Regions from separate parts of the Kaistia defluvii genome, predicted to be linked through region 2. Evidence: riboswitches for the same ligand, from Rfam matches in the RefSeq annotation. Region 2 holds a riboswitch; the other holds the start of a gene.
What was found. A riboswitch is a leader RNA that binds a small molecule or an ion and turns the genes downstream of it on or off. The one in region 2 is predicted to bind thiamine pyrophosphate.

Region 1: another riboswitch for thiamine pyrophosphate. It lies ahead of thiM (hydroxyethylthiazole kinase); the one in region 2 lies ahead of ABIE08_RS12125 (ABC transporter permease).

Annotation. Positions count from the first base shown of each region.
Region 1 covers NZ_JBEPSM010000002.1:774,407-790,374, forward strand. Annotated here, with positions in the region: gene ABIE08_RS16610 (DUF3422 family protein) at 1-1,223, shown strand, start outside; gene ABIE08_RS16615 (LysR family transcriptional regulator) at 1,220-2,149, opposite strand; gene ABIE08_RS16620 (FAD-linked oxidase C-terminal domain-containing protein) at 2,276-3,709, shown strand; gene ABIE08_RS16625 (FAD-binding protein) at 3,744-4,916, shown strand; gene ABIE08_RS16630 (hypothetical protein) at 4,986-5,324, opposite strand; gene glcF (glycolate oxidase subunit GlcF) at 5,446-6,744, shown strand; gene ABIE08_RS16640 (DUF1488 domain-containing protein) at 6,781-7,044, opposite strand; gene ABIE08_RS16645 (TMEM175 family protein) at 7,222-7,824, opposite strand; TPP riboswitch at 8,048-8,159, shown strand; gene thiM (hydroxyethylthiazole kinase) at 8,225-9,055, shown strand; gene thiE (thiamine phosphate synthase) at 9,055-9,696, shown strand; gene aceB (malate synthase A) at 9,803-11,398, shown strand; gene ABIE08_RS16665 (glyoxalase superfamily protein) at 11,588-12,160, shown strand; gene ABIE08_RS16670 (MDR family MFS transporter) at 12,221-13,720, opposite strand; gene ABIE08_RS16675 (DHA2 family efflux MFS transporter permease subunit) at 13,875-15,443, opposite strand; gene ABIE08_RS16680 (HlyD family secretion protein) at 15,620-15,968, opposite strand, start outside.
Region 2 covers NZ_JBEPSM010000001.1:2,573,201-2,589,168, forward strand. Annotated here, with positions in the region: gene ABIE08_RS12045 (response regulator) at 1-189, opposite strand, end outside; gene ABIE08_RS12050 (DUF3572 domain-containing protein) at 285-578, shown strand; gene ABIE08_RS12055 (GNAT family N-acetyltransferase) at 575-1,204, shown strand; gene ABIE08_RS12060 (flagellar export protein FliJ) at 1,262-1,669, opposite strand; gene ctrA (response regulator transcription factor CtrA) at 2,131-2,832, shown strand; gene chpT (histidine phosphotransferase ChpT) at 3,035-3,811, opposite strand; gene ABIE08_RS12075 (DUF1134 domain-containing protein) at 4,076-4,651, shown strand; gene ABIE08_RS12080 (hypothetical protein) at 4,879-5,982, shown strand; gene ABIE08_RS12085 (NAD-dependent epimerase/dehydratase family protein) at 5,990-6,970, opposite strand; gene ABIE08_RS12090 (LysR family transcriptional regulator) at 7,063-7,965, shown strand; tRNA gene ABIE08_RS12095 (tRNA-Glu) at 8,055-8,129, opposite strand; gene ABIE08_RS12100 (hypothetical protein) at 8,255-8,644, opposite strand; gene ABIE08_RS12105 (RluA family pseudouridine synthase) at 8,643-9,653, shown strand; gene rpoH (RNA polymerase sigma factor RpoH) at 9,777-10,694, shown strand; gene ABIE08_RS12115 (adenylate/guanylate cyclase domain-containing protein) at 10,879-12,687, shown strand; gene ABIE08_RS12120 (ABC transporter substrate-binding protein) at 12,760-13,704, opposite strand; gene ABIE08_RS12125 (ABC transporter permease) at 13,731-14,480, opposite strand; TPP riboswitch at 14,593-14,698, opposite strand; gene yegS (lipid kinase YegS) at 14,750-15,667, opposite strand; gene ABIE08_RS12135 (hypothetical protein) at 15,691-15,968, opposite strand, start outside.

The DNA of each region.
Region 1 (15,968 bases), on a different contig from region 2:
AGATCCATGCGCGGCCTTTCCACATGATGGAAGCGCCGCGCATTGTTTTGAACTACGCCTTCATGACCGATGCCGGCCACGCGGACGCGGCCCGCGACCGTCTCGCGGCGCTGTGTATCCGCAACGGCCTGCCGCAACCGGCAGCACATGCGCGCCATCACGTTGTCGATCTCTGCGGCGGCACGCTGCGCTGGGAGAGCCACGCCGAATTCACCACCTATAGCTGGGATGCGCGCGGCGGCGCCGGCGCGCTGCCGGCCGAGACGCCGTTCGGCGAGGCCTTCGAGGCGCCAGGCCCGCTGATGGTGGCCGCGCGGCTCGACCTCGTCGCCGACCAGCGCCCGATCGCCGAGCTGCTCTCCGGCTTCGATCCGGGCTCGCTCGCTGTCTCGGAAGTGGCCGGGGGCAGGGGGCTGATCGCATCCGATTTTCGCGAGGATGGTGACGGCTATACGCGCCTGCTGGTGGTCGATCGTGGGCTCGAGCCGCAGGAGGCGGGGCCGATCGTCCAGCGCCTGCTCGAGCTTGAGACTTATCGGACGCTGGCCATGCTCGGCCTGCCGGAAGCGCAGCGCCTGCATCCCGAGCTTCGCCGTATCGAGATGGATCTGGTCGCCAATACCGGCCGCTTCCGCGCCAGCGAAGGCTTCGAGGCCAACCGTGCCTTGCTCGACGACCTGACCGCCCAGGCCGGCGATCTGGAAGCCGGCGCCGCCGAAAGCGCCTTCCGCTTCGGCGCTAGCCGCGCCTATTCCGAGATCGTGCGCCTGCGCCTCAACGCCATGGATGAACAGCCGATCGCCGGCTATTCGAGCTTCACGGCCTTTCTCGCCCGCCGCATGGCGCCGGCGATGCGCACCTGCCAGACGGTGGAGGGGCGCCAGCAGGACCTGTCGCGAAAGCTCGCCCGCGCCGCTGCCCTGCTGCGCGCCCGCGTCGATGTCGAGCTGTCGCAGCAGAACCGCGCTTTGCTCGACAGCATGAACCGCCGCGCCCGGCTGCAACTGCGCCTGCAGCAGACGGTCGAAGGGCTCTCGGTCGCGGCGATCAGCTATTACATCGTCGGGCTGATCGGCTATCTGGCGAAGGGATCGTCCGTCGTCGGCTTCGAGCTGGACCCGGCGCATGTCACCGCCTTCGCGGTGATCCCGGTGGCGCTGTTCGTCTGGTTCCTGGTCCGCCGCATCCGCTCGAAGCATAATGACGGGCATGGCGCCGACTAGGGGGTAGCCGGCGCGAGGATCTTGCCGAGGCCTTCGTCCCAGTGCGGGTGCTCGCCATAGAGCCCGGCGAGGTGGTCGATGAACAGCCGCACCTTGGCGGCGAGGAAGCGCCGGCTCGGATAAACGGCATGCACCGCCACATGCCGCGAGGCGCGGTAGGCGGGCAGCACCACGACCAGGCGGCCCTCGCGAAGCTCCGGCCCGACATCCCAGGTCGAGCGGTAGGCGATGCCGAGGCCTGCCAGCACCGCTTCGCGCACCACCTCGTTGGAATTGGTGCGAAGCCTGCCCTCGACATGCACCGTCACCGGGCCGTCCGGCCCTTCCACCCGCCAGGGATCCTGGCTGGCGGTGGCGAGCAGCGTGTGCTTCGACAATTCAGCGATGGTCTGCGGCGTGCCATGTTCGGCGAGATAGGCCGGCGTCGCGCAGAGCAGGCGGTGGTTCGGCGCCAGGCGTCGCGCCACAAGGCTCGAATCCGTCAGCTCGGCGATGCGGATCGAGACGTCGATGCCGTCCTTGACCAAGTCGACGAACTCGTCGGAGAGCACGAGATTGACCGAAAGGCCGGGATTGGCGGCGAGAAAGCTGCCCAGATGCGGCGCGATGTGCAGCCGGCCGAAGGTGGTGGGCGCGGAGACCTTGAGCGTGCCGCGCGCCACGTCGGATCGCCGGCTGACGAACGACTCCGCCTCGTCGATCGAGGCGAGGATCTGCACCACGCGGTCGTGGAAGCCGCGCCCGGCCTCCGTCAGCGCAATCTGCCGGGTGGTGCGCTGCAACAGGCGCGTGCCAAGCCGATCCTCCAGACGCTTCAGGCGCTTGGAGACGACGGCGGGAGAGAGATCAAGCTCGCGGCCCGCGGCGGAAAGGCTTCCGGCGGTGACAACGCGGGCGAAGATCTCCATATCGGATAAGGTGCTCATTGCCTCTATAGTGGCAAAAAAACAGGGGCATTTTCAATCCTGGGGCAAGGATGATTGTTTTCTATCCCGGCTTGGGTACAAAACCGTCCGCGCCTAGAGTGGTTCTGAACTGGGAGGGAGGCTGCCATGTCCGCGATTGAGATTCCGAAGCCGGACCCGCGCATCCTCGCGCGCCGTGCGGAAATTCTCGCCGGCCTCGCCGCGCTGGTGCCGCCGACCTCGCTGATTACCGAGGAGGACGAGCGCCGCGCCTTCGAGACCGACGCGCTCACCGCCTATCGTCGCATCCCAATGGCCGTTGTGTTGCCGGAAACCACCGAGCAGGTTTCCAAGGTGCTAACATTCCTGAACCGGGAGGGCGTCAAGGTCGTCGCCCGCGGCGCCGGCACGTCGCTGGCCGGCGGCGCCATCCCGAGCGAGGACGCGGTCGTCCTCGGCGTCTCAAAGATGAGCCGGATCCTCGACGTCGACACCGCCAACCGCACCATCCGCGTCGAGTCCGGCGTCACCAATCTCGGCGTCTCCGGCGCCGTCGCCCATCTCGGCTTCTTCTATGCGCCCGACCCGTCGAGCCAGCTTGCCTGCACCATCGCCGGCAATATCGGCATGAACTCCGGCGGCGCGCATTGCCTGAAATATGGCGTTACCACCAACAACGTGCTGGGCGTCAAGATCGTGCTGATCGACGGCACCATCGTCGAGATCGGCGGCGCGCATATGGATGCGGCCGGCTATGACCTTTTGGGCCTGATCGTCGGCTCCGAAGGCCAGCTCGGCGTCGTCACCGAGGCGACGCTGCGCATCCTGCCGCTCGCCGAAGGCGCGCGACCGATGCTGATGGGCTTCCAGTCGGCCGAGGACGCCGGCGCCTGCGTGGCCGCGATCATCGCATCCGGCATCATCCCGGTCGCGATCGAATATATGGACCGTCCGGCGATCCAGGTCTGCGAAGCCTTCGCCCATGCCGGCTATCCGCTCGATGTCGAGGCGCTGCTGATCATCGAGGTCGAGGGTTCCGAAGCCGAGATCGAGGACCTGATCGGCAAGATCACGCGGATCGCTGCCGATTATGATCCGTCGGGCCTGCGCGTTTCGCAATCGGAAGCCGAGAGCGCCGCGATCTGGAAGGGCCGCAAATCCGCCTTCGGCGCGATGGGGCGGCTCGCCGACTATATCTGCATGGACGGCACGATCCCGACCGGCCAGCTCTCCGCCGTCCTGACCGGCATCGCCGAGATCTGCGCCGGCTATGGCCTGCGCGTCTCCAACATCTTCCATGCCGGCGATGGCAATCTGCATCCGCTGGTGCTGTTCAATGCCAACGATCCGGTTGAGCAGCACAAGGCCGAGCGCTGCGGCGAGGACATCCTCAAGCTCTGCGTCGATCTGGGCGGTTGCCTGACCGGCGAGCACGGCGTCGGCATCGAGAAGCGCGACCTGATGACCTACCAGTTCAACACCATCGATCTCGACCAGCAGATGCGTGTGAAAACCGCGCTCGATCCGCAGTGGCTGCTCAATCCGCACAAGGTGTTTCCGCTCGCGGGGCGCCCGGTCTGATGTGTGAATGTCCGTACTTCGAGAAAGCATGCCGATGACGTCGATCCTTCTCCCCGACAGCGAGACCGAGATCGAGGCGATCGTGCATGAGGCGGCGCAGTCGCACAGCCCGCTCGCGATCCATGGCGGCGGCACGCGGCCGATCGGCAAGCCGGTGCACGCGGACCGGACGCTTTCGACGAAGCTTCTGACCGGCATCACGCTGTACGAACCGTCGGAGCTCGTCATCTCGGCCCGCGCCGGTACGCCCCTGGCCGAGATCCAGCAGACGCTGGCCGCCAACCGGCAACGCCTGCCCTTCGAGCCGATCGACTACCGCCACCTGCTCGGCAATCACGGCATCCCGACGATCGGCGGCGTCACCGCTTCCAACAGTTCCGGTCCCCGTCGCATCCATTCGGGCGCGGCGCGCGACTCGCTGATCGGCGTCCGCGCCACCACCGGGCGGGGCGAGACGATCAAGTCCGGCGGCCGCGTCATGAAGAACGTGACCGGCTATGATTTCGTCAAGCTGCTGGCCGGGTCCTGGGGCACGCTCGCCGTGCTGACGGAAATCACCTACAAGCTGCTGCCGGAAGCCGAGACGGAACTGACGCTGCTCCTGACCGGGCTGTCGGCGGAGTGCGCCGTCGAGGCGATGACGACGGCCCTCGGTACGCCGTTCGAAGTGACGGGCGCGGCGCATCTGCCGGCGACCGACGGCATGCCGACCCGCACGGCGCTGCGACTGGAAGGCTTCGACGCCTCGGTCCGCTATCGTACCGACCGGCTCTATTCGGTGCTGCAGCCGTTTGTCGCGTTCGAGACGATTGCCGCCGAAGCCTCGCGCGTGCTCTGGGCGTCCATACGCGACGTCGAGGCGCTGGAAACGCCGCACGATGCCACGATCTGGCGGATTTCGGTCCGGCCGACCGATGGCCCGAGGGTCGGCGAGTCGTTGAAAGCTAAGCTTGGCAGCCGCGTGCTCTATGACTGGGCCGGCGGCCTGGTCTGGGCGAGCGCTCCGGCGGATGGCGATGGTGGCGCGGCCGTCGTGCGCGGCGCGGTCGCCTCCGTTGGGGGGCATGCCATGCTGGTGCGCGGATCGCCGGAACTGCGCGCCAGCGTGCCGGTGTTCGAGCCGGAGTCGCCCGGCGTGGCGGCGATGAGCCGCCTGATCAAGGCGACCTTCGATCCCGCCGGCGTGCTCAATCCGGGGCGGATGTAGGCGATGCCGGATATTGGGACCGCTGCGGGCAGGCCGCCGGCGCCGCAGGACGCCGCGGCCTTTCTGGACCTACTTCTCGGTGAAGCGGACGACGCCGACTTCGCAGACATCGACGCCTTCCAAAATGGCTTCGCTGTCGTCGACGAAGACGCCCTTGAAGTCGAATTTGCAGTAGCCGCTGCCGTCATCGATGTTGATGCTGACCGACCCACCGGCCGGAACCTGGTCGTCGCCGAGAATGTCTTCCTCCCAGTCGCTGGCGCCGACATTCGAGGCGTAGAATTCGTTCAGATCGCTGTTGGTCTCGTTGATGATCTTGACCTTGCGATTTTCGGCATGGGCCGCTCCGCCAAGGACCATGGTTGCAAAGACCACCGCGCCCAGGGCGGTCCACAGGCGATGCTGCATAATCATTCCTTTGATAGCACTGAAGAAATTTCAGGCGTCCCGCCAATGCCAGATGCCCCAAGGTCGCGCAAGCGTGATTGTTCGCCGTCCCTGACCCCGCCCGCTTCGGCAGAGTGACCCCATGCAAACCTCCTTTACCCTCGCCCAACTTGCCGACCCGGATGTGCGTGAATCCGAGAAGATCCTGCGCACCTGCGTCCATTGCGGTTTCTGTACGGCGACCTGTCCGACCTATCTGCTGCTCGGCGACGAACTCGACAGTCCGCGCGGGCGCATCTACCTGATCAAGGACATGCTCGAGGGCGGCAAGCCGGCGAACGAGCAGGTGGTCAAGCATGTCGATCGCTGCCTGTCCTGCCTTTCCTGCATGTCGACCTGTCCGTCCGGCGTGAATTACATGCACCTCGTCGATCATGCCCGCGCGCATATCGAGGAGACCTATGACCGGCCGATCGCCGACAAGGTGATCCGTTCGGCCATTGCCGGAATCCTGCCCTATCGCAACCGTTTCCGCCTGGCGCTGGTAGGAGCTGCCATGGCGCGTCCTTTTGCGGGGCCGATGGGCAAGGTGCCGGGTTTCAAGCGGATCAGCGCCATGCTGAAGCTGGCGCCGCGCTTTCCGCACGGCCGCACTGCTTCGGAAGGGCCGGGCACCTTCCCGACGGAGGTCGAGAAGCGCGGCCGCGTCGCGCTGCTTTCCGGCTGCGTCCAGCCCGTGCTCGACCCCGGTATCAACGAGGCGACGATCCGCCTGCTGAACCGGGTCGGCGTCGAGGTGGTGATCGCCAAGGGCGAGACCTGCTGCGGCTCGCTCGCCCATCACATGGGCAAGTCGGAACAATCGCATGCGACGGCCAAGCGGGCGATCGATGCCTGGACCGCCGAAATGGATGGCGAGGGGCTCGACGCCATCATCATCACCGCGTCCGGCTGCGGCACGACGATCAAGGATTACGGCTTCATGTTCCGCGAGGACGCCGCCTATGCCGAAAAGGCGGCGCGCGTGTCAGCCATCGCCAAGGACATCACCGAATATCTGGAGAGCTTGAAGCTCGCGCCCGTCGCCGCGCCGAAGCCCTTGACCGTGGCCTATCACTCCGCATGCTCGATGCAGCACGGCCAGCAGATCAAGACGACGCCGAAGACGCTGCTGGCGAAGGCAGGCTTCACCGTGCGCGATGTGCCCGAAGGCCATATCTGCTGCGGCTCGGCCGGCACCTACAACATGCTGCAGCCGGAACTGTCGCAGCAGCTCAAGGCGCGAAAGCTCGGCAACATCGCCAAGGTGTCGCCCGATGTCGTCGCCACCGGCAATATCGGCTGCATCACGCAGCTCTCCGGCGGCGTGCCGGTGGTCCATACGATCGAGTTGCTGGATTGGGCCTATGGAGGCCCGAAGCCGGCCGGCCTCAACGTCTGATACATCGCGCCGGACGGTCGGCGCGATCGCCCGAAATCAGAGATCGCTGGCAGTCAGCGTGTAGGACGCGTGCGCCTGCCGGGAATAGGCGCGCGCCGCGGCGTGCTCGATCCGCGCCCGGTTGGCGTCGAAGGTGCGCAGCGCATGGTCCTCGTCCAGCGCACCGTTCGGATCGATGCGCGCGAGGGCATCCGCTTCGAGATAGAACGAGACTTCCTTCGCGCTATCGTGGCCCCAGAACTGAATCCGGTGGCGCGTCTCATTGTAACTGCGGCTTCGATTGGGGAATTGGAGGTTCATCTTCCAAGCATACGCGCAATTCCGCGCGAGGGTTACCTCTATTGTGGTCCCAGTCGATATGGCCATGAATTCAGAGATCTGAAGGCCTTCTCCTTTACCGGCCCAAAGCAATTCAAGACGGGGCGTCGAGACGACCCTCTCAAAGCGGTTGAGGACTTGGGAGCGCTACGGCCAGTTCTAGGCCTCCGGCGCATGGCCCGCGCGCGCCGACAGCAGGACGCGCTCCACCCGTCGATCCGGCACGAGCCAGATCATTGCGACGCCGACATAGCAGGCGATGGCGATCCACGGGCTGACAAAGGCAAGCGCGACCGCGACGGCATAGATCAGGACGGAAATCTTGCCCTTGCGATCCCGGCCGAATGCCTCGGCGATAGCCGAGTTTGCGCCTTCGAGCCGGATGAGCGACCGCGCGAGGATGTAATAGGCGATACCGCACATCATCAGCACGAAGCCGTAAACAGCGACCGGGACCGACTCGATGTGGTTTTCGCCCATCCATGCCGTGGTGAACGGCGTCAGCGACAGCCAGAACAGCAGGTGCAGATTGGCCCAGAGCACGCCGCCGCGGACATGGCTGACGGCATGGAACATGTGGTGATGGTTGTTCCAGTAGATGCCGATCATGATGAAGCTCAGCACATAGCTGAGAAATACCGGCACGAGGGGCAGAAGCGTGTGGATGTCCGCCTGGTGCGGCACCTTCAGTTCCAGCACCATGATGGTGATGATGATGGCGATGACGCCGTCGCTGAATGCTTCGATCCGGCTCTTGTTCATGCCCGCTGCTCCGTCGCCATGCCAGCTCGCACGCTAGCCCTTTCCGTGGCGTCGCTCCATCCTTGCCGTGCGCGCGATAGGGTCGCTCCTGCGTCGAGGCGCGGAGCGCCTGGAAGCCTGCGCGATGTGTCCGTGCGCGCGGCGACATGGGTCGCACGCTGCTCTGCCTACCAGGGATCGCCGGGGTGCCTCTTGCCTGTCCGCCTAGCCATGCTAGGGTCCGCTCGTCTCATCGGGGTGCCCTGATCCATCCGGATCCTGGCTGAGAGGTCTTCGGACTAACCCGCGAACCTGATCCGGATCATGCCGGCGGAGGGATTGAGCCAAGCGCCTGGATGCTCAAGCACCTGGATGTTCTTGCCGTCGTTCCGTCCTGCGTCACAGCAAAGGACGTCTACCTGTGTCTCCCAACCCTTCCTTCACGATCGAAGCCGCGACCGATGCGTTGCATGCCATGCGGGCTGCCCGTCCGCTCGTCCAGAACATCACCAACTACGTCGCCATGACGATCTCGGCCAATGTGCTGCTCGCCGTCGGCGCGTCGCCAGCCATGGTGCATGCGACCGAGGAGGTCGACGACTTCGTCGCCATCTCCAATGCGCTGGTGATCAATATCGGCACGCTGTCGCCGACCTGGATCGAGGGCATGCAGCGCGCGGCGAAGCGGGCCGTCGCCCTCGCCAAGCCCTGGGTGCTGGACCCGGTCGGCTGCGGCGCGACGAAGTTCCGCACCGATTTCGCCGTCGAGATGAGCCGGGCGGGTCCGTCGATCATTCGCGGTAATGCCAGCGAGATCATGAGCCTCGCCGGCGCGGCCGGGGCAGGGGGCAAGGGCGTCGATTCGACCGCTTCGTCCGATGCGGCGATGGAAGCCGGCAAGGCGCTGGCGCGCGCCAGCGGCGCGGTCGTCGCCATCACGGGCGAGACGGACTATGTCACGGACGGCACGACGGTCGTGGCGATCACCGGCGGCAGCCCGCTAATGCCGCTCTCGACCGCGCTGGGCTGTGCGTTGTCGGCGACAGTTGCCGCCTTCGCCGCCGTGCGTCCGCCCTTCGAGGCGGCGGTCGCCGCCATCGCCGTCTATGGCGCGGCGGGCGCCGCCGCGGCGACCCGCGTGACCGGGCCGGGCCATCTGCCGGCGGAGCTTTGCGACGCGCTCTATGTGGCCGACGCCGACATGATCGCGCGTTATGCGACCATCCGGGTTGTTGATGAGGTGAATGTCTGATGAGCCGTCCTTTCGATCTTTCGCTTTATCTCGTCACCGACGAGGACCTGGCCGGACCGCGCGGCGTGGTCGAAACGGTGCGCGCCGCGATCGAGGGCGGCGTCACGCTGGTGCAGCATCGCTGCAAGCACGGCACCACCCGCGATTTCGTCGCGACGGCGTCGGAGCTGATGGAAATCCTGCGCCCGCGTGGCATCCCGCTCATCATCAATGACCGCGTCGATGTCGCGCTGGCGGTCGATGCCGATGGGGTCCATGTCGGCCAGGACGACATGCGCGTCGCCAAGGTGCGCGAACTGATCGGCCCGGATCGCATTCTCGGCCTGTCCGCGGCATTGATGGAGGAACTGACGCCGGACGAACTCGGCCCGATCGATTATCTCGGCGTCGGCCCGGTCTTCGCGACGACGACCAAGCCGGACGCGGACGACGCGATCGGCTTCGACCATCTCGGGCGGATCAAGGCGGCGGCTGGCCTTCCGGTCGTGGCGATCGGTGGCCTGAAGCCCGAGCATGTCGAGCCGACGCTGGCGGCGGGCGCCGATGGCCTTGCCGTCGTTTCCGCCATCATGGCGGCGGAAGACCCGGCAAAGGCGGCGCGCGACTTCGCCGACCGCATCGCGCGCTACCGTTCGCAATAGGGCGACTTATTCCAAAACGGAACAAGTTCTGCCCTGTTCATGCAGGTTCAGTTGAAGACGGCGGCGTGGCATAGTCCGCTCCAACGTGCCCACCGAGGAGTTGTCCATGTCCGCCACCAACGCTGAACGCCTGGTCGTCAAGGGAGCCCTGGGGCCCCGTTTCGACGAGATCCTGACGCCCGAGGCGCTCGCCTTCGTCGCCGAACTGCATGGCCGGTTCGACGCGAAGCGCCGCGCCCTGCTCGAATTCCGCAACGAGCGTCAGGTCTTCTTCGACAATGGCGGGCTGCCGGACTTCCTGCCCGAAACCAAGGCGATCCGCGAGGGCGACTGGAAGGTCGCGCCGATCCCGGCCGACCTGCAGGACCGCCGCGTCGAGATCACCGGCCCTGTCGACCGCAAGATGATCGTCAACGCGCTGAACTCCGGCGCGAAGGTGTTCATGGCCGATTTCGAGGACGCATCCTCGCCGGTCTGGGCCAACATGATCGAGGGCCAGCTGAATCTGAAGGACCGCTGGGCCAACCAGATCGACTTCACCGACGCGCGCACCGGCAAGGCCTACAAGCTCGGCGCCAATCCGGCCGTGCTGATCATCCGCCCGCGCGGCTGGCACCTGCCCGAGCGCCACATCACCTTTGACGGCATGGACGCTTCCGGTTCGCTCGTCGATTTCGGCCTCTATGTCTTCCACAATGCCAAGGCGGCGCTGGCGCAGGGCTCGGGCCCGTATTTCTACCTGCCCAAGATCGAGAGCCATCTCGAGGCGCGCCTCTGGAACGACGTCTTCACCTATGCCGAGGAGGCGCTGGGGCTGGCGCACGGCACCATCAAGGCGACCGTCCTGATCGAGACGCTGCCGGCGGCCTTCGAGATGGACGAGATCCTCTATGAACTGAAGGACCACATGGCCGGTCTCAATTGCGGCCGCTGGGACTACATCTTCTCGTTCATCAAGACGCTGCGCAACAACAAGGCCTTCCTGCTGCCGGATCGCGGCCAGGTCGTCATGGGCAAGGCGTTCCTGCTCGCCTATTCGGAACTGCTGATCAAGACCTGCCACCGCCGTGGCGCCTTCGCCATGGGCGGCATGGCCGCGCAGATCCCGATCAAGAACAACCCGGAAGCCAACGCCGCCGCCTTCGCCAAGGTTCGCGCCGACAAGGAACGCGAGGCCAATGCCGGCCATGACGGAACCTGGGTCGCGCATCCGGATCTGGTGCCGGTCGCCATGGAAGTGTTCGACCGCCTAATGCCGACGCCGAACCAGCTCACGCGCCTGCGCGAGGAGGTCTCCTTCGGCCAGAAGGACATGCTCGCCATCCATGACGGCACCCGGACGGAAGAGGGACTGCGCCACAACATCCGCGTTGGCGTCCAGTATATCGAGGCTTGGCTGCGCGGTCGTGGCGCGGTGCCGATCTACAACCTCATGGAAGATGCGGCGACCGCCGAGATCAGCCGTGCGCAGATCTGGCAGCAGCTCAATTTCGAGGCGACGCTGGAGGACGGCCAGAAGGTGACGGAAGAACTGTTCCGCCGCGCGCTGGCCGAGGAAATGGAAGTCGTGAAGGGCGAGGTCGGCGCGGACAATTACGCTGCCGGCCGCTTCCCCGAGGCAATCGACCTGTTCGCCAAGCTCTCGACCGCCAAGTCCTTCGAGGCCTTCCTCACGGTCCCGGCCTACAAGCTGATCGACTAGCCGAGCCGATTGACGCGCATTCCGCGTCCGCTAAAAATGGCGGCAGGCTGATACGGCCTGCCGCTTGCGCCTCTTGGGGTATGGTGAATGTATCCGACTGAATGAACCTGATCCGTTGGCTCCGGCGAACGCCTCAGCAATGCAAGCGCTGACGTGACTGCGTTCGCCCTGAGGCAAGGAACAGGAAACATGCGCGATTTTCGCGATGCCAAAGCCATGGCAAAGGCGCTTCGGGCCTCCATGGCCGAGCGCAATATCGAACTCTCCCATAGCGAAACGCTCGAGATCGTCGCCCGCCAGTTTGGCTATGACGACTGGAACATTCTGGCGGCCGAAATTGCTTCGGACACTCCCAAGGCGCAGGCCGTGGTCGTCGGAGATATCCGGTTCAATCAGGTCATCCCGATCCTGCGGATCTTCGACATCGCCAAGGCGATGGAATTCTATCGGGATTTTCTCGGCTTCACCGTCGATTGGGAACATCGCTACGGCGAGGGCATGCCGCTCTATGCGCAGGTGTCGCGCGCCGGCATGCTGTTGCATCTGTCCGAACACCATGGCGATGCGAGCCCGGGCTCGACGGTGTTCGTCTGGATGCGTGGGATCGAGGCCTTCCATCGCGAACTTCTCGGCAAGAAGTACGGCTATTCGCGCCCGGGGCTAGAAGACACCGGCTACGACGCCCGCATGGTCGAGGTGCCGGATCCGTTCGGCAACCGGATCCGATTCAACGAACACAACGACCCCGCGGGCGCTCGCTAAGCCGTTCTCCAGACTGGTCGCGGAGACCCATCCCGAGTGACCGGAATGGGTCTTGATGTCCTACACTTCGACGGCGGTCGGCACCGGGCTGCGGCCGCCGCGCAGGGGACGCTCTTCCATGATCGCGAGCAGGGCCAGCGAGATGGCGATGCAGATCGTCGCCGCGATGAAGACGCCGTTGAACGCGCCGGCCAGCGAAACGCCGGCCTCCGCCGCGGCGGCGATCTTGGCCTCGACCGAAGTGCCGGTTCCGCCCGAGATCGCACCCAGGCCGCCTAGGAAGATCGCGCCGAAGGCGGCCACCAGGATGGCGCTGCCGAGCGAGCGCATGAAGTTGATCGTGGCCGTCGCCGTGCCGAGGTGGTGCGCCTGCACGGCGTTCTGCGCCACGACGATGGTCACGGGGAACAGCGTGCCGAGGCCGGCGCCGATGAAGGTCAGGATGACCTCGATCGAGATCACGTCGAGCCGGCCGGCCCAGACCGCGAGGACCCCGGTCAGGACCATCGCAACTGTCAGTCCGATCATCGGCGAGCGCTTGTAGTGCTGGACGCGTGCCATGACGCGGCCGGAAAACTGCGCGCCGAACACGGTGCCGATCGAGAGTGGAATGAGCGCGAAGCCGGATTCCGCCGCCGACATGTGCAGCACCGACTGGAAGAACAGCGGCATGTAGATCGAGAGGCCCACCATGGTGCCGATGCCGAAGAAGCCGGCGAGCGTGGCGGTTGCCACGACCTGGTCGCGCAGCACGCCGACCGGCAGGAAGGGCTCCGGCGCATTCAGGACGCGGAACACGAACAGCGCCCATGCGGCCAGGGAGGCGACGAACAGGCCTATGATCTCCCAGGAAGACCAGGGATAGGAAACGCCGCCCCAGCTGAGCGCCAGCAGCAGCAGAACCGCCGCCGCGACCAGCAGCACCGCGCCGATGATGTCCAGCTTGTGCGGGCGGTCGTTGCGCGGCAGCTTCTTCAGCGCGTTGAAGGTCATGGCGAAGGCGAGCAGGCCGAGCGGCACGTTGATCCAGAAGATAACGGTCCAGTTCAGCGATTCCGAAAGCACGCCGCCCAGCACGGGTCCGGCGACACTGGCCGCCGCGAACACGGCGCCGAAATAGCCCATGTACTTGGCGCGTTCCTTGGGCGCGATCGCATCGCCCGTGATGGTATGGGCGAGCGAGATCAACCCGCCGCCGCCCAGTCCCTGCAGGAAGCGGGCGATGATCAGCCCGGTCATGGTCGGCGCGAGCGCGCAGGCGACCGAGCCGATGATGAAGATGACGATCGCGATCAGCAGGACCGTGCGGCGGCCATGGATATCGCTGAGCTTGCCGTAGAGCGGCGTGACGGCCGTCGACGACAGCAGATACGCGGTCACGACCCAGGCGATGTTCTGGAGATCGCCCAGTTCGCGCCCGATGGTGGGCAGCGCGGTCGCGACGATGGTCTGGTCGAGAGCTGCCAGGAACATCGCCAGCATGACGCCAAGCACGATCGAGCGAATGGTGGCCTGGTCGAGCGGAGCCGGGCCGGGGCGCGCGGAAACGGAAGCATCCATGGGGTATCGCCAATGTGATTGTTCGCCCGCCGGGTAGGGCCGGGGCGATAAAGACGGCTGATCATTCTGATTCAGCAAAGATGGGCCGGAGCTTAGCCCCGTTGCCCGACGATCTCAATCCGCGGTCCCGGCCGATCGGTGGGACCGCGGCGTTTCAGTGGCCGCCGCCACCGCCGGCAGGCGCTGCCTGCGGCTTCTGGGCAAGCGGGACCAGCAGCACGATCAGCGCGAAGATGACCGCGAGCACGAGGAAGACGTCCGAGAAAGCCATCACCAGCGCCTCGCGCTTGACCGACTGGGTCAGCGTCTTGATCGCCGCCAGATTGGCGTCGCTGCCCATCGTGGCGGCGAAGCCCTTGGTCATCATGTCGAGCCGTTCGGTCGCCGCCTCGCGGCCCCACTGCACCTGCTCGTGCAGACGGGTGATGTGCAGGTCCCAGCGATTGTTCAAGATCGTGGTGATGACGGCCAGGCCGACGGCGCCACCGAGGTTTCGCGTCAGGTTGAACAGGCCGGACGCGTTCTTCATCCGCTCGGGCGGCAGGGTTCCCAGCGCCAGCATCGAGACAGGCATCATCGACGTCATCAGCGCGACGCCGCGCATCGCCTGGGGAATGAACAGCTCGTTGAAGGCCCAGTCCTTGGTGATCGGTACCAGTTCGAGGCAGGAGAGTGCGAACAGCGACAGGCCGAACGCCATCATGTAGCGCGGATCCATCTTCTGGCCGAGCCGGCCGACGATCGGCGCGGTGATCATCATGAACAGGCCGGTGACGAACATGGTCTCGCCGATCTGCAGGGAATCGTAGCCGCGAACCCGGGCCAGATAGACCGGATAGAGGTAGACGAGGCCATAGAGACCGACGCCGAGCATGAAGGAAAACAGCGCGCCGGTGGCGAAGTTGCGGTTCTGGAAGGCGCGAACATCGACGATCGGCTCCTGCGCCCGCAGAACGCGCCAGAAGAACAGCACGCCGGCGACCACGGTCACGACGGCCAGCGTCGCGATCGTCTCGTCCTGGAACCAGTCATTGGCCGACCCTTCCTCGAGCACATATTCGAGGCTGCCGAGGAACAAAGCGAGCGTGACCAGGCCCATATAATCGAAGCGCTGCAGCAGCTTGAAGTTGGGCTTGTCCCAGTCGACGAAGGCCAGCACGCCGAGAGTCACGCAGATGCCGGGGATAACATTGACCAGGAACAGCCAGTGCCAGGAGAAGATGTTGGTGAGATAGCCGCCAATGGTCGGGCCGACGGTGGGCGCCAGCGTCGCGATCAGGCCGACGATCGCCGACACCATGGCGCGCCGGTTGGGCGGGAAGATCGTGAAGGCGGCGGCGAACACGGCCGGGATCATGCCGCCGCCGATGAAGCCCTGCGCCGCGCGCCAGGCGATCATCTCGCCGATCGACGAGGAACTGGCGCAGCCGATCGAGGTGATGGTGAAGCCACCGGCGGCGATGGCGAACAGATAGCGGGTCGACAGCGCGCGGCCGAGGAAGCCCGACAGCGGGATCATGATGATCTCCGCGATCAGATAGGCCGTCTGCACCCAGGAGATTTCCTGCGAACTGGCGGAAAGGCCTGCCTGGATCTCGGTCAGCGATGACGAGACGATCTGGATGTCGAGAATCGCCATGAACATGCCGACCGCCATGGCAACGAAGCCAAGCGTGCGGCGGGGCGTCATCACGGGAAGGGCGGGTGGTTGCGGACCGGCCATGACTGTCTCCTGGGGGTGCGTTCACCCCTGAAAAGCGCCAGGCTTCTGGACCTGGCGGCACGGCCGTGCGCAGACGGTCGGTTTGGTTCAACGAGAGGGGAGCCGGAGGGCCGGTAGGGACAGCATGTCCGGCTCCCCTCTCGAAGCACTCCCCCGAAGGAGAGAAGCTTGCTGGGTCAGTTGCGGGCCGCGGTGGCGGCATTGCCGCCCGTGCGGCTGTCGATGTCGACCACCACGGAGAGGCCAGGGCGAAGGATGCCCTTGGCGGCTTCCTCGGCGGGAATGCGGATCCGCACCGGGACACGCTGCGTGATCTTGGTGAAGTTGCCGGTCGCATTGTCGGCCGGCAGCAGGCTGAACACCGAGCCGGAAGCCGGCGCCACGCTTTCGACCGTGCCCTCGATCGTGGCATCGGAATAGGCGTCGACGCTGACCGTCGCGGTCGCGCCCGGCCGGATCCGGCCAAGCTGCGTTTCCTTGTAGTTGGCGTCGACATAGACGTCCTGCAGCGGCACCAGGGCCAGC
Region 2 (15,968 bases):
TTCGAGGCCCGAGACCTCGGGCAGCTGGATATCCATCAGAATCAGGTCGGGGCGATGGGTGCGGGCGAGTTCGAGCGCTTCCAGGCCGTTGCGGGTCTGGATAATATTATAGCCATGCGCTTCGAGGAGGTCGTGGAAGAGCTTCATGTTGAGCTCGTTGTCTTCCACCACGAGAACGGTCTTTGCCATTCGTCCCTTCTTGCAGCCCTCGATCCCGTCGACGGCGTCTACTAGATGGTATCGATCTCCACTTTAGCGAAGATTCGTTTCGGAAAGGCAAATGCATGATCCGGCAGAAAGAGCCGCCCCTCGATCTCGAGGGCGCGGAAAGGCTGGCGATCGAAGGCCTGGCCTTCCTGGCATCGGAACCGGAGGAGCTGGGCCGCTTCCTGGCGCTGGTCGGGCTCGGGCCCGAAACGCTGCGCGATGCGGCCGGCGATCCGGGCTTCCTGGCCGCGGTGCTTGAATATTTCCTCGAAAACGAGCCGCTGCTGCTCGTCTTCGCCGCGCGCGGCAACATCCGCCCGACGCTGATCGCCGCCGCGCGCTACCTGCTCGACCGGGAAATTCTGGAATGACGGAAACGATCGCCCTCGACCTCGACGGCTATACCGACCTGCCGCCCGGCCGGATCGCCAATGTCGTGACCTATCTGGAAATGACGAACCGCCCTGCCCCGGCCGCCGAGGCGGAGGGCGGCCGGACGGTGCGCCATGTCGTGAAGCCGGATCTCGCCGCCTATCGCGACCTCTACCGCCGCATCGGCACCGACTGGCTTTGGTTCTCGCGCGCCGTGATGTCGGATGACGAGCTCGCCGCCCTGCTCGCCAAGCCGTCGACCGAGATTCACTTCCTGGAGCAGGACGGGGTGCCGATCGGCCTGGCCGAGCTGCATCGCGGCGAAGGCGGGCCGGACAATGTCGAGATCGCCATGTTCGGCGTGGTGCCCGAGGCGACCGGCACCGGCGCGGCGCGTCAATTGATGAATGCGGCGCTTGCCGTCGCCTGGGACGGCGGCACGGAGCGCGTCTGGCTCCACACCTGCTCGTTCGACCATCCGGCCGCCCTGCGCTTCTACAAGCGATCCGGCTTCACGCCGTTCAAGTTCGCGATCGAGGTCTCGACCGATCCGCGCCTCGACGGCCACCTGCCGAGATCGGCGGGCCCGCATGTCGCGTTGATCGATCCGACGCCGTCGGCCTGAGGCCGGCGCTTACCGCAGGGTTAACGAAACGCTAACAGCGCCGATGCTGTCAGCCCCCTACCAGGACCGCCGCTCGGCGGCGGTCGAGCGAGCCGGGCGCCGCGTCGCGGCGAGGTCGACGGCTGCATTTCGCTCCTGGTCGCGGAGCGCCATCTGCTCGGCCTTGGCGAGATCGTCGAGCGCCAGGTCGAGCCCGGCCTGGGCTGCCGCCAGCTGTGCCTCGAGGTCCTGCGCCGAGGCGCGAAGATTGTCGCGCCGCGCCATCGCCGCCTTGGCGAAGGTCGGATAGGCGAAATGCGACGTGTCCCGGATGCCGGCGCGTTCCTGCTCGACATTGATCTGGTCTTCGAGGTCGCGCGCCATGCGCTCGAACTCGGCGACCATGGTCTGGATCTGGTTAACCTGCCGACGTTTTTCCTCGGCCTGGAAACGCTTTAGCCGAATGATGCTATCACGCGACTTCATACTCGTTACTCCCTGAACACTGAGACGTAGACGCGCTGCGATGCCGACGGCCTCGGGGACGTTTTCGTCGCCGCTGTGGTTAACGGCCATCAAACTTGTCAAAACCTTAAGCCGAGGACCTCGCGCTAACCTTTCGTTTACGTCTCGCGTTAATCATGGCGCAGGAGGGCTTAAGGGCGGGTAAACCCCGTCTGCGGTGCCTTCATCCTAATTCCGTGAGTCCGACCAATTGGTTACCGGATTTCGTGCAATTGAGCGAAAGGGTGCAATCCACACCAATTCGCTCGGAATCTCAAAGAGCTTGGGCGATTTCCGAATAATTCGCCTGAACCCCTTGTGAGCACGAATCAGAATTTGTTAACCATTAAGCGTTAGCCTTCGAATCGGGGTGAGCCGTTTTCCAAGCACCGGTTTTCGAGGCCGGAGCGCCAAGCCCAGGATAGGCAATTGAGGGGATTGGTATGCGAGTTCTGCTGATCGAGGACGACAGCGCCACGGCGCAGAGCATCGAGTTGATGCTCAAGTCCGAGAATTTTAACGTCTACACGACGGATCTCGGCGAAGAGGGTGTCGATCTCGGCAAGCTCTACGATTACGACATCATTCTGCTCGACCTGAACCTGCCCGACATGTCGGGATACGAGGTTCTCCGGTCGCTGCGCGTCGCCAAGGTGAAGACGCCGATCCTGATCCTTTCCGGCCTGGCCGGCATCGAGGACAAGGTGCGCGGCCTCGGTTTCGGCGCCGACGACTACATGACCAAGCCGTTCCATAAGGACGAGCTCGTTGCGCGCATCCATGCGATCGTGCGCCGCTCGAAGGGCCATGCCCAGTCGGTCATCATCACCGGCGAGCTGACGGTCAATCTCGACACCAAGACGGTCGAGGTTCATGGCAGCCGCGTGCACCTGACGGGCAAGGAATACCAGATGCTGGAGCTGCTTTCGCTCCGCAAGGGCACGACCCTCACCAAGGAGATGTTCCTGAATCATCTCTATGGCGGCATGGACGAGCCCGAACTGAAGATCATCGACGTCTTCATCTGCAAGCTGCGCAAGAAGCTGGCGACGGCGACCAACGGCCTCAACTACATCGAGACCGTCTGGGGCCGGGGCTACGTGCTGCGCGAGCCCGACGAAGTTCAGATGCGCGCAAGCGCATAGCCGGTCCTCCCCCGGCTGGAATGTGAAAAGCCCCGCCCCCGGCGGGGTTTTTCTTTGGCTCAAACGGCGGCCTCTCATGGCGCGTTCAAGCCCCCGCCGCTTTCCAAGCCTTTGCCGGACAAAGAAAAAGCCGCGCCGATCCATCAATCCGCGCGGCTTGTCTTTATTCCGAAGGCTGCGCTGGTCGCAGCCGCCAAGCCGATCAGGCCTGGTGGGTTGCCTCGTCCGCCACGGCGGCGACCGCGACCGGCTCGGCCGCGTCCGGGACGGCCTCGGCGACCATCGTCTCGCCTGCGGGGGCTTCCGCCGGAGCTTCCTCGACCACCGGCGCCGCAGCGGTCGACCGCGCCGTGATGATCACGTCCGTGCCCTCCAGCACCGCCGCCACGGTCATGCCGCAGCTGCGCGCCAGCAGGCCGGCATAATAAGGCTGCACGGCGTGCGCATCGATGTTGACGTCGACGATCGTGCCGGGGATGAGCTTTTCGAAGGCGGGCGGAATGCGCGCGCTCGGACCTGAGCAATGGAAGGTCACGTCCGGCTTGGACGGCTCGCCCTCGACGGTCACCTTGATCGAACCGCCGCGCGGCACGGCGGCGGTCGCCATCAGCACGAGGTTGAGGATCAGCTTGACCTGGTTCTTCGGCATCAGCGCGCGCGGCGCCGTCCAGGAGAACTCGGCCTTTTCGCCGTCCATATAGCCGCGCGCGACCTTCTCGGCGTCGCCGATGTCGATCTCGGCGCCGGCTGAACCGGCCGCGCCAAAGGCAAGGCGGGCGAATTGCAGCTTGGCCGAGGCCTGGCGGGCGCTCTTGCGGATCAGGTCGAAGGCGAAGGCCTTCATTTCCTCATTGGTCTCTTCGTCGAGAACCTCGAGGCCATTGTTGATCGCGCCGACGGGCGAGATGATGTCGTGACACACGCGGCTGCACAGCAGCGCCGCGAGATCGAGGGCTTCGAGTTCGATCTCATTGGTCATGACGGGTCATCCCCCTGATTGGCACGAATCAACGCATGGAAAATAGGTGCTTCGGGGATACACCGGCCCAGCGATGCTGCCAACCGCCCGCCACGCGCGAGGCTGCAACCGGCGCGCCAGCTTGCGGGCCGGGACCACGCCAGAATGCCGCCCTTTTTTCACTTACACTCTTGTCGGTGATTCGCGCGCCTGCTGCCGGTTTCCGCCACCCGTCGGGGATCGGTTCCGTGCCATGACAGCCGCCACGACAAGGAGCCGACCGACATGACCCGCAGCCTGCGTCTTACTTTCTGTCTCGCGCTGATCGCGCTGGCCGCGCCGCTCCTCGCTCTTCGCCCGGCCTATGCGCAGAACCCGCAGCAATATTCGTCCGACGAGCTGGTCAATACGGGTCATCGCTTCTTCGGCGAAGTGTCGGGCGGGCTCGCCTCGGTCGTCGAGCACGCGGTGTCCAAATACGGCATGCCGAACGGCTATATCCTGGGCGAGCAGGGCTCGGGCGCGCTGTTCGCGGGCCTGCGCTATGGCAATGGCACGCTCTACACCAAGAATGCCGGCCAGCATCAGGTCTTCTTCCAGGGGCCGTCGCTCGGCTGGGACATTGGCGGCGAAGGCTCGCGCGTGATGATGCTCGTCTACAATCTGCCCTCGATCAACGCGATCTATTCGCGCTTCGGCGGCGTCAACGGCTCGGCCTTCCTGGTCGGCGGCGTCGGCATGACGGTGCTTTCGCGCGACGACGTCTTCATCGTGCCGATCGTTTCCGGCCTGGGCGCCCGTCTCGGCCTCAATATCGGCTATCTGAAGTTCACCGACCGCCAGACCTGGAACCCCTTCTGATCGGCTGGAACGCCCGCAGGGCGGGCGGCGGCGCAACACCGCGCGGGAACCGGCGCCGACCGGGCCCGCGACACGCGCTTGTGGCTGGACTCCGGGCTTCGGAGGATGTCATTAGGGAAACTGCGCGTGGGCTGGCGCGGGGAAGCCGATGACTGCGGGATTGGGCCTTGCCGGCCCGTCCTCAGGCGCGACGGACATCCGGAGACGGTGCATTGATTGAAGCGTTGATGTACTTCGCACTCGGCTTCCTGTCGGCGGGGATCCTTGCCCTGGTCGTCATGCCGCCGGTCTGGCGCCGGGCCTTGCGCCTGACCCGCCGCAACATCGAGCGCACGCTGCCGATGACCCGCGCCGAGATCCAGGCCGAGAAGGATCAGATCCGCGCCGGCTTCGCCCTCTCGACGCGAACCCTCAACCAGACCATCGAGCGCCTCAAGACGCAGGTGACCGAGCAGCTGATCGACATCAACCGCAAGCGCGAGGTCATCACGCACCTGACCGCGCAGGGCACGCTCTCCGCCGATGACATCGTCGCGCTGGAAGAGCGCCGCGCCGCACTGGAAGTACGAGTTGCCGAGGCGGACCTCGCCGTCGCCGCCGCCGCGACGGACCGCGCCGAGGGCGAGAAGCGCCTGCAGCAGATGCGGCTGAAGCTGGAGAGCGCGGAGGAAAGCCTGGAGAAGATTACCGCCGAGCGCGAAGAACAGCGGCTTGAGATCATCGCCCGCGACACCGAACTCGACAATCTTCGCGATGCGCTGGCGGCCGTGAAGATGAGTTCCACCGTCGATGAAGTGGCGAGCGCCGGCTTTGAATCGGAGCTGTCGACTCTGCGCGCCAATCTGGCGATCGAGCGGCGGCGGGTGGAAGCACAGTCGGAGCGCGAGATCGAGAGCGAAGCGACCATGCGGGCCGCGATCGCCCAATTGAAGCAGCGCGAGACGGACCTCGCCGACGCGCATGCGAAGATCCAGGACCTGTCGGTCCGCCTGGTCGATGCCGAGGCGGCGGAGATGAGCGGCATGGCGTTGCGCGACCAGAAGATGGAGTTGGAGGCGCGGATCCTGTCGCTGGAGAGCCGCAATGCCGCCCTCCTGGCCGATCTCGAGGGATGGAAGCAGCGGAGCGGTACGGCCAGCGCCGAGGAAAGCGCCGTGCTGCGCGAAAAACTGATCGAGTTCGGCGCCGCGGTCGCCCGGCTCGCCAGCGAGCGCAACGAGGGGCCGGGCCTCGTCACCCTGCTCCCCCCGCCGCCCGAGGAGACGCCGGCGCCCGCCCCCGGCCTCGCCGAGCGCATCCGCGCCCTCCAACACGCCGGCACGGGCGCCTGACGACTGCTCAGCCGGCGCGCACGCCCGGCATCGAGCCCATCGCCGTCAGCGTCGTGCGCAGGGCGTCGGGCAGCGGCGTATGCGGTTCCTGGCCGATAAAGGCGAGAAGCTTGCGGTTGTCGAGTTCGAGCCGCTCCGTCCAGAGATAGCGCATCTCGATCAGCTCGCGGAACATCTCGACGAACGGCGCGCCAAGATAGACCGCGAACCAGGGGAAGCCCCGGATCCGGCTGCCCGGCCTTCCGACCACCGCCGCCACGCCTTCCGACATTTCGACGCCGCGTTCGAAATAATGGCCGCGGAAATGGAAGACCTCGAACGGCCCCAAAGCGTCGGCGCGCTCGATCAGCTGCACCATCGTCTCGGCCAGGTCCGGCAGATAGGCCCAGGCGTGGCCGATATCCCGCTTGCCCGGGTAGCGGATGGTCGTCGCGGGCACGCCCGGCTTGACGATTCCAGCGGTGAACCAGTTGTTGCCGGCATGGGGACCAAAAAAGTCGCCGGCGCGCACGATCAGCACCGGCGTGCCCGCCGCCGCCGTCTCGCGCAGACGCTGCTCCATGGCGACGCGGATCTTGCCCTTGCGGGTGGTGGGCCGCTGCGATGCGGTCTCGTCGACCAGGGGCCGTGCATCCGGGCCGAAATTATAGACCGTGCCCGGGAAGACGATGCGCGCGCCGACCGCCTTGGCCGCGGCGATCGTGCTTTCCAGCATCGGCAGCGCCAGACCCTTCCAGTTGCGATAGCCGGGCGGATTGGCACCATGGAAGATCACCTCGGCGCCCTTCGCGGCGGCGATCACGTCGGCGGCGTTCATGGCGTCGCCCCGTACCCATTCGATGCCCTCGCCGCCCGGCTTGCGGCTGGCCGCGGCCGGGTCCCGGTTCAGCCCGCGCACCTTCCAGCCACGGACGAGCAGCACGCGCGCCACTGCGCCGCCAACGCCGCCCGTTGCACCTACTACCAACGCAATCCTGCTATCCGTCATGATCATCTCCTGTCGTTCCGATGACGAGAAGATCGCGCGCCGAGCTCCTATTCTAAATTGTTGAACTTCGGATAGCAGTCATACATTCTTGAATGATGACGCCATCATGGGATCATTTCCGCTCGTTCCTTGCCGTGCTCGGCGATGGCAGCCTTTCGAAGGCCGCGCGCGGTTTGCGCCTGACCCAGCCAACGATCGGCCGTCACATCGATGAACTGGAGCAATCGCTGGGCGTCGTGCTGTTCACGCGCTCCCGCACTGGCCTGACGCCAACCGAAGCGGCACTGGAGCTGGAACCGCATGCGGCAACCATGGCGGCCGCGGCCGATGCCCTTGTCCGCGCCGCCTCGGGCGAAGCGCGCGAGGATCGCGGCACGGTCCGGCTGACGGCGAGCGAGGTGGTCGGCACCGAGATCCTGCCGGCCATCCTGCGGCCCTTCCTCGAGCGGCATCCGCATATCGCCATCGAGCTGGTGGTATCCAACCGCAACGAGGACCTGATGCGGCGCGAGGCCGACATCGCCGTCCGCATGGCGCGGCCGACCCAGGGGGCACTGCTGGCGCGGCGCATCGGCGCGGTCGATATCGGCCTGCATGCGCATCGGCGCTATCTCGCGCAGCGAGGCACGCCGAAGACGCTGGCCGAGCTCTCCGGCCATGCGTTGATCGGCTATGACCGCGATTCCCCGGCCATCCGCGCCCTGCAGAAGCTCGGCCTGCCGCTGACGCGAGACATGTTCAGCCTGCGCACCGACAGTGACACGACGCAACTCGCCGCGATCCGCGCCGGCCTCGGGATTGGCGGCTGCCAGAGCCGTCTCGCGGCGCTTGATCCCGATCTGGTGCATCTCGTGCCGGAAGAATTCGCCTACCCGCTCGAATGCTGGGTCGCGATGCATGAGGATCTCGGCACGGTGCGGCGGATGCGGCTGGTCTTCGATCATCTGGTCGCGGGGCTCAGCAACTACGTCGCCGGCAGGCCGCTGGCAGGCTGACACGCGATCGGCGTACGGAAAGAGCCCGCAAGACAGTGCGAGGCCACAAACACTCAGAGATCAGTCATTTCAGGGGGAGGTGCAAATTTTGGTACGCCCAAGGGGAATCGAACCCCTGCTTTCGCCGTGAGAGGGCGACGTCCTGACCGCTAGACGATGGGCGCGGATCCGTTTGCTGCGGATGACGGCGATATACCGGGTGATCGGAACCTTGGCAAGCCATCTCGCCAAGGTTCTTCGCATCTCCCTGTGCAGAACTTCGCCGCAGGGAGGCCAAATGGCGGAAATCCTACGGCGTGACGCCCAGCGTGATGTTGCGCAGGACCTTGCCCGTATTGATGTTGAGGATCACGACGCGGGTGTCGCCGGCGGCATCCAGCGTCAGGGCCAGTTGGTCGCCGTTCAGCGACGAGGAAATGACCCGCGACCCGGCCGGAATCGCTTGCTCGATGCGAAGCTCGGCCGACGATGGCGTGAGACCGGACTTGCTTCCGCCGGGGCCGATCCGATAGATGACGGCGAACAGCACGGCGACGAAGCCGAGCACCACCGTCAAACTCGATACCAGGATCAGACGTCTCAGCTTCAGCCGGACGCGCTCGACGGCGGGATCGAGGGGCGTATCGCCGCCGGGCTGCTGCGCGCCGGGCTGGTTCGAAGAGGAAGTAGAGTTGACCATGGATCAGTTTCCGGATGACGGCGAGGAAATCGTCGACCTCGTGGTCGAACCGGACGCGGCAGGCCGTCGCCTCGACGCCTATCTGGCCACCGCGATCGCCGAGCTTTCCCGCAGCCGCCTCAAGGTGTTGATCGAGGCCGGCCACGTCTCTATCGGCGGCGCGACCATAGTGGAGGCCAAAAAGGCGGTCAACGCGGGCGACGTCATCCGCGTCGCCGTGCCGCCGGCCGTCGCACCGGAGCCGGAAGGCGAGCCGATCCCGCTCAACGTCGTCTATGAGGACAGCGACCTGCTCGTCATCGACAAGCAGGCAGGCCTCGTGGTCCATCCGGCCGCCGGCAATTGGTCGGGCACGCTGGTCAACGCGCTGATCGCCCATTGCGGCGACAGCCTTTCCGGCATTGGCGGCGTGCGCCGGCCGGGCATCGTGCACCGGCTCGACAAGGACACGACCGGGCTGATGGTGGTGGCCAAGAACGACCGCGCCCACAAGCGCCTCGCCAACCAGTTCGCCGACCATGGCCGCACCGGCCCGCTCGAGCGCGGCTATCGCGCCATCGTCTGGGGCGTGCCGTCCCTGCCCTATGGTCTCGTCGACGCGCCGATCGGACGTTCGCCGACCAGCCGGCTGAAGATGGCCGTGCTGAAGACCGGCGGCAAGGAAGCGATCACCCACTATACGGTGCAGGACCGCTTCGGCGACCCGAAGAACCCGATCGCCAGCCTGATCGACCTGCGGCTGGAAACCGGCCGCACGCACCAGATCCGCGTCCACATGGCGGCCATGGCGCATCCGCTGATCGGCGACCAGGAATATGGCAAGGGCTTCCTGACCAAGATGAGCCTGATCCCGGAGCCGGCGCGCTCGGCGATCGCCTCATTCCACCGCCAGGCACTGCATGCCTGGCTGCTCGGTTTCGAGCATCCGACAACCGGCGAAACCCTGCATTTCGAAAGCGAACCGCCCGAGGATCTGGCCAATCTGATCGAGGCTTTCACCGGACTGTGATGCTTTGGGACCGATGAGTCCTGTTAAACTTGTATTTCGTGCCTATATATCTCCATGCGGGCCAACATGGCCGCGACCGGTGTTGGCTTTCGGGGAACGCCGGCAAGAACGGAGGGGGCACATATGGCTGCCAGAGCAAGTCTTCCTGTCATCGCGTCCGGCGAAGCCGGACTCTCACGCTATCTCGACGACATCCGCCGCTTTCCCATGCTGGCGCCGGATGAAGAATATATGTTGGCCAAGGCCTACAAGGAACATGACGACCGCAGCGCCGCGCACCGTCTGGTGACGAGCCATCTGCGTCTCGTCGCCAAGATTGCCATGGGCTATCGCGGCTACGGCCTGCCGATCGGCGAGGTGATCTCCGAGGGCAATGTCGGCCTGATGCAGGCCGTGAAGCGGTTCGAGCCTGAAAAGGGCTTCCGCCTCGCGACCTATGCCATGTGGTGGATCAAGGCCTCGATCCAGGAGTACATCCTGCGGTCGTGGAGCTTGGTCAAGATGGGCACGACGGCCAACCAGAAGCGCCTGTTCTTCAATCTGCGCAAGATGAAGAGCCAGATCCAGGCGCTTGAGGAAGGCGATCTGAAGCCGCACCAGGTCGAGCAGATCGCCACCAAGCTCGGCGTCACCACCGAGGACGTCATCTCGATGAACCGTCGCCTTGGCGGCGATGCCTCGCTGAACGCGCCGCTCCGCGCCGACACCGAAGGCGGCGAGTGGCAGGATTGGCTCGTCGACGACAGCGACAACCAGGAAACCATCCTCGCCAACCAGGAAGAGGCCGACAATCGTCGCCAGCTCCTGCGCGACGCGATGGGCGTCCTGAACGACCGCGAACGCCGGATCTTTGAGGCACGCCGCCTCGCCGAGGACCCGATGACCCTCGAGGAACTCTCGTCCGAGTTCGGCGTCAGCCGCGAACGCGTTCGCCAGATCGAGGTCCGCGCCTTCGAAAAGGTGCAGAAGGCCGTCAAAAGGGGCGCTCGGGATCTCGAGCGCAACCATGGCGAGGACGAGCTCGCCGCGACCGACGCCTGAGGCTCAGGCGCCGGTCCTGCCGCGTTGGGCGACATTTCTGCCAACGCGAGACACTTTCGACTTTCCTGACAAACGAAACCGTTGCGAAAGCGACGGCGATGTTGTATGCGGCTGATAGGGACGTGCCCCAGCGTAAGCTTAGGCGGGCCACATTGCTCATACAATTCGGTGTCGGGGAACCATCATGGCGCGCGCGCGTCGTCGACTGACCGTCATTGCTGCGCTGGATATGGTCGGCTACTCGGAGCTGATCCAGCGGGATGAGCTCGGCGCGATCCGCGAAGTCCGCTCGATTTATCGCAACCTCGTGCGTCCGACGATTGCCCGCTTTGGCGCCCATATCATCAAGACGATGGGCGATGGCGGCCTGATCGAATTCGCCAGCGTTCTCGACGCCGTCGAGTGGACGATGGCTTTCCAGAACGGCATGGCCGCCCGCAATGCGGCGCGTGATCGCCCGCCGATCGAAGTCCGGGCGGCAATCGTCCTGGCCGACCTCATCCTGACCGACGACGACCGCTTCGGCGCCGCGATCGGCTTTGCCATGCGGCTGCAGACGGCCGCCCCGCCGGGCGGCATCGCCATCACCCATTCCGTGCGCTGGCAGCTGCTGGGCGAGCCCGCCGCCGCGTTCAAGCCGGCTGGTTTCCTGTCCCTGCGCAGCATCCCCTACCCCGTCGAAGCCTGGTTCTGGATGCCCGAGGGCAAGCCTATGCCGCGCCTGGTGCCGACGGCGGGGCAGACGCTGACCCCTGGCAGCCTGGCGGTTCCCGCCCTGAAACCGGCGGAGGCGCCGGATCTCCGCCCGCTCACGGTGGTGCTGCCTTTCGACGACCTGTCGCCGCGCGCCGATCATGAATCCTTCGCCGATGGCGTGGTCGAGGAAATGACCGCGACGCTGTCGCGCGTGCGCGACATCCGCGTCGTCGCCCGCAATTCCGCCTTCACCTACAAGGGCAAGCCGACCGACGTGCGCTCGCTCGGCCGCGATCTCGGCGTGCGCTACGTGATCGAGGGCAGCGTGCGCCAGTCCGGCGAGGTGCTGCGCGTCACCGCCCAGCTGGTCGAGGCCGAAACGGGCGCGCATCTCTGGTCCGGCCGCAAGGACGGCACCATCCACGACCCGCTGACGCTGCAGGACGATGTCGCGACGCTGGTCGCCGGCGCGCTCCGCCCCGCGATCCGGACGGCCGAGATCGAACGGGCCAAGCGCAAGACCGCCGAGACGCTGAAGACGCACGACCTGATCCTGCAGGCCATGCCGCATTTCTGGGCCCATCGGCGCGAGGACAACGCCGCCGCCCTGGCGCTGCTGGAGAAGGCGCTGGCGATCGATCCCCGCTCCAGCGGCGCGCTCAGCCTGAAGGGCTGGTGCCTCAGCCAGCAGATCACCTATCTCTGGTCCGAGGATCCCATCCGGGATCGCGCCGAGGCCATCGAGCTCGCCGAACTGGCCGCGGAACTGGCGGAGCCGGACCCGCTCGTCATGACCGCGATCGGCGCCACCTTCTCCATCCTGCAAACCGACCAGTCGCGGGCACTGCTCTTCATCGAGCGGGCGATCGCGCTGGACAGCACCTTCGCCTGGGCCTGGACCCGGCTGGGTTACGCGCAGGCCTATTCGGAGCGACCGGAACTGGGCATAGAGAGCTTCGAGAAAGCCATCGCGCTGAGCCCGGAAGATCCGATCCAGTTCAATGCCTTCGCCGGCATGGCCACCTGCCACTTCTTGCTCGGGCATTATGCCGAGGCGGCGCATTGGGCAGCGCAGGCACTGCATGGCCGCCCCGGCATGGTCTGGGCCTATCGCCTGCTCGCGACCTCGGCAGCCCTTGCCGGCCAGACGAGCCTGGCGCGGCATGCCGTGCGCCGGCTGCTGGCCGAGAACCCGGCGCTGACCCTGGCCGGCGTGCGCGCAGGCATCCAGAACCTCGCCGGCCCGGCGCTCGACCGATACATGGAAGGCCTGCAGATGGCGGGCCTTCCCGATTAGGCGCCGCGAGCCGATCAACCCAGCCCTCCGCTGCTGGGACTGAGGGCTGGGTCAAGGTTTCGTCTGAAACGATTAGCGCGGTGCGATCGCGTAGCTGTCGATCGGCGGGACCGTGTCCAGCAGCCCCCTCGCCTTCATGAACGCGGCGAAGCGGTCATAGCGGCCGATGTCGAGCGCGGCCGGACGCTTGGCGAAGCGCGGCAGGGTCGCCGCGAACGACTCGCGGTTCAGCTTGTCATCCAGTTCCTTGTGCGACTTGACGAACATCGCCAGCGCCTCGTCCGGATGATTGGTCAGGAAGATCGTCGCGTCCTCGACGGCGGCAAGGAAGCGGGCCATGCGCGGGTCGCCGCGCAGTTCGTTGCGCGTCACATAGATCAGTTCATCATATGCCGGCACGCCATGCTCTTCCGGGAAGAAGGCGACGCCCGGCTTGCCCTCGATGCCAAGCTGGATCAGCTCGACATTGCGATAGCCGTCGATGACCGCATCGACCTGGCCGGACATCAGCGAGGTCGAGAGGTTGAAGTTGACGTTGACCATCTCGACGTCCTTCTCGCTCAGGCCGACCGAGTTGAGGATCGCGCCGATATAGGCGTTCTGCAGGCTGGCGACGGAATAGCCGACCTTCTTGCCCTTGAGATCGGCAAGCGACCGGATCGGCCCGTCCTTGAGCACGATCAGCGCGTTGAGCGGCGTCTCGATGAGCGTGCCGATGCGGGTGAGCGGCAGGCCTTCCTTCACCTGAAGCATCAGGTCGGGCTGATAGGTGATGGCGATGTCGGCCTGCCCGGCGGCGACCAGCCTGGGCGGCGCCGAGGCGTCGGCCGGCGCGATCATCTCGACGTCGAGGCCATGCTTTTCGAAGAAGCCGGCTTCCTCGGCGATCACCAGCGGGGCGTGATCGGGATTATAGAACCAGTCGAGCAGCACGGTGAGCTTGTCGGCCGCCTGGACCGGTCCGATCGTCAGAGCCGCTGCCAGACCGAGCGCCGCGAGCCGGATGAAGGGTTTCATGCGTTTTCCTTTGCAGATGCAGAACGTTAGCGGAGGGTTTCTGGCGCCCAGGGGGCGATATGGCGGGTGGCGATCTCGACCACGGCGCGGACCAGCACGGCCATGGCCGCGAGGATGACCAGCGCGGCGAAGACGACGTCGGTCTGCGCGCGGCCGTTCGCCATCAGCATGGCGTAGCCGAGCCCGGACGAGGCGCCGACCCACTCGCCGATCAGCGCGCCGACCGGCGCATAGACGGCGGCAACCCGCAGGCCGGAGGCCAGCGCCGGCAAGGCGTCGGGCACGCGTAGATAGAGAATCTCCTGCCAGCGCCTGGCGCGATAGAGCCGGCTCAGGTCGATGAGCCCGGCCTCGGTGCGGGCCAGACCGTCATGAAAGGCCGAGGCCACGGGGAAGAAGATGGCGATCGTGGCCATGACGATCTTCGAGCCGATGCCGAAGCCGAACCAGAGGACGAGCAGCGGCGCGATGGCGAAGACCGGAAAGGCCTGGGTGACGATCAGCAGCGGCATCAGGATGCGGCGGATCGTCGGCACGAAGGTCATGACCAGCGCCAGCATGATGCCTGCCAGCGCGCCGGTGATCAGCCCGGATACGGTCTCGATGAGGGTGGTGACGGCATCGCGCCGCCAGAGATCGGGGCGCTCGACCAGCGCGCGCCAGACGCGAGAGGGCGGCGGCAGCATGAAGGGCGGCGGCGCGAAGACGAGGATCACCGCCTGCCAGATGGCGACCAGCGCCACGGCGACGATAAGGGCCCGCAGGACGCCGGCCATCCAGCCGCGCCGCTTGTCTCCCGCCTCAAACTCAGCCCTTGCCACCATGGCGAAGCCGCTCCTCCGGAATACGGACGAGGCCATGCCTATAGCGATGGGGACGAGCAGACGTCGTGAACCAGCTTCCCGTCCCTTCGCCGGCATGACCCGGATCAGGTTCGAAGGGTTCGGCCCTAGGCCATCTCAGCTCGCGTCCGCGAACACCCCTCGGAATGGCCGGAGCATGGCCGAGGACGCGGCGCGGTGCAAGACCCCTCGCTGACCAGCTTCTATGCGGTGCCGTTGAGCGGGGTCGGGCCGAGATGGACGCGAAGGGAAGCGGGACGGCATTCGACGCGGAAGTGCCGCGTCTTCACGGGTTCGCCGTCGAGGTTGATGTGCAGAGCCTCGTGCGAATCGAATTCGATCCAGGAACTTCGCGTCTTGACCTGCAGGCTTTCTACCGCCGCCGCGCCCTGCAGCAAGAGCTGCGTGAAGGCATCGAGGCGGGCGTCGCCCGCCAGTTCCGGCAGGATGGCGAGATCGAGCAGGCCGTCGTCGAGGCGGGCCTCGGGGCACAGCACGATGCCGCCGCCGGCCTGGCGGCCATTGCCGATGGCGAGCGCCAGGAAGCTGCCTTCCCACTCGAAGCCCTCGGCGCGGAAGCGGCCCTGACTGGCGGAGAGCTCGCGAAACCGCGTCACGCCGGTCACGACATAGGCGAGCCCGCCGAGGCGTCGCTTCAGGTCGGGATCGGTCTCGACCGTGACGCGCGAGCCGAAGCCGCCCGAGACGAGATTGACGAAAACCCGACCGTTCAGGCTGCCGACATCGATGCGCGAGGCCGGCGCCTCGACGACCAGCCGAAGCGCCGCGGTCAAATCATCGACGGGAATGTTGGTGGAATGCGCGAAATCGTTGGCGGTGCCGAGCGGCAGGATGCCGAACGTGCAGGACTCCGGCGGCTCCGCGCCAAGCGCCGAGGCGAAGACCTCGTTGACCGTGCCGTCACCACCGCCAGCCACGATGCAATCGATCGCGCCGCGATGGGCGTCGGCAACGGCGTCGCGGGCGAAACGTCCAGCGTCGCCCGCCTCCCAGGTGACGCGGACCTCAACGACATGGCCATCGGCGCGAACCGCGCCGACCGCCTCGCGGACGCGAGGATCCCGCGCCGCCTTGCCATGCAGGATGAGCCGGATCTTCATGGTTCATCCTGCCGGGTGGGAGATTACTTGTTGCCCCAGGCGGTCATGGCCTTGTCGAAGACCCGCTGGCCGGGCGTGCCCTTCTCGAAGGTCAGGATCGCGCGCTGATCGTTGTTGTAGACGATCGGCAGGTCGATCCAGTTGCGCTCGCGCATGAGCGCGACGTTCTGGGCGAGCGGGCCGGCGTCGTTGGAGAAGGCGATCCAGAAGAAGCCGTCGGCAACCTTCGCCGCGGCGCCATCGAGCGGCTGGCCGCGCGATTCCTCCGTCGGCTTCATCACCAGCGCCGGCACCGACTTGA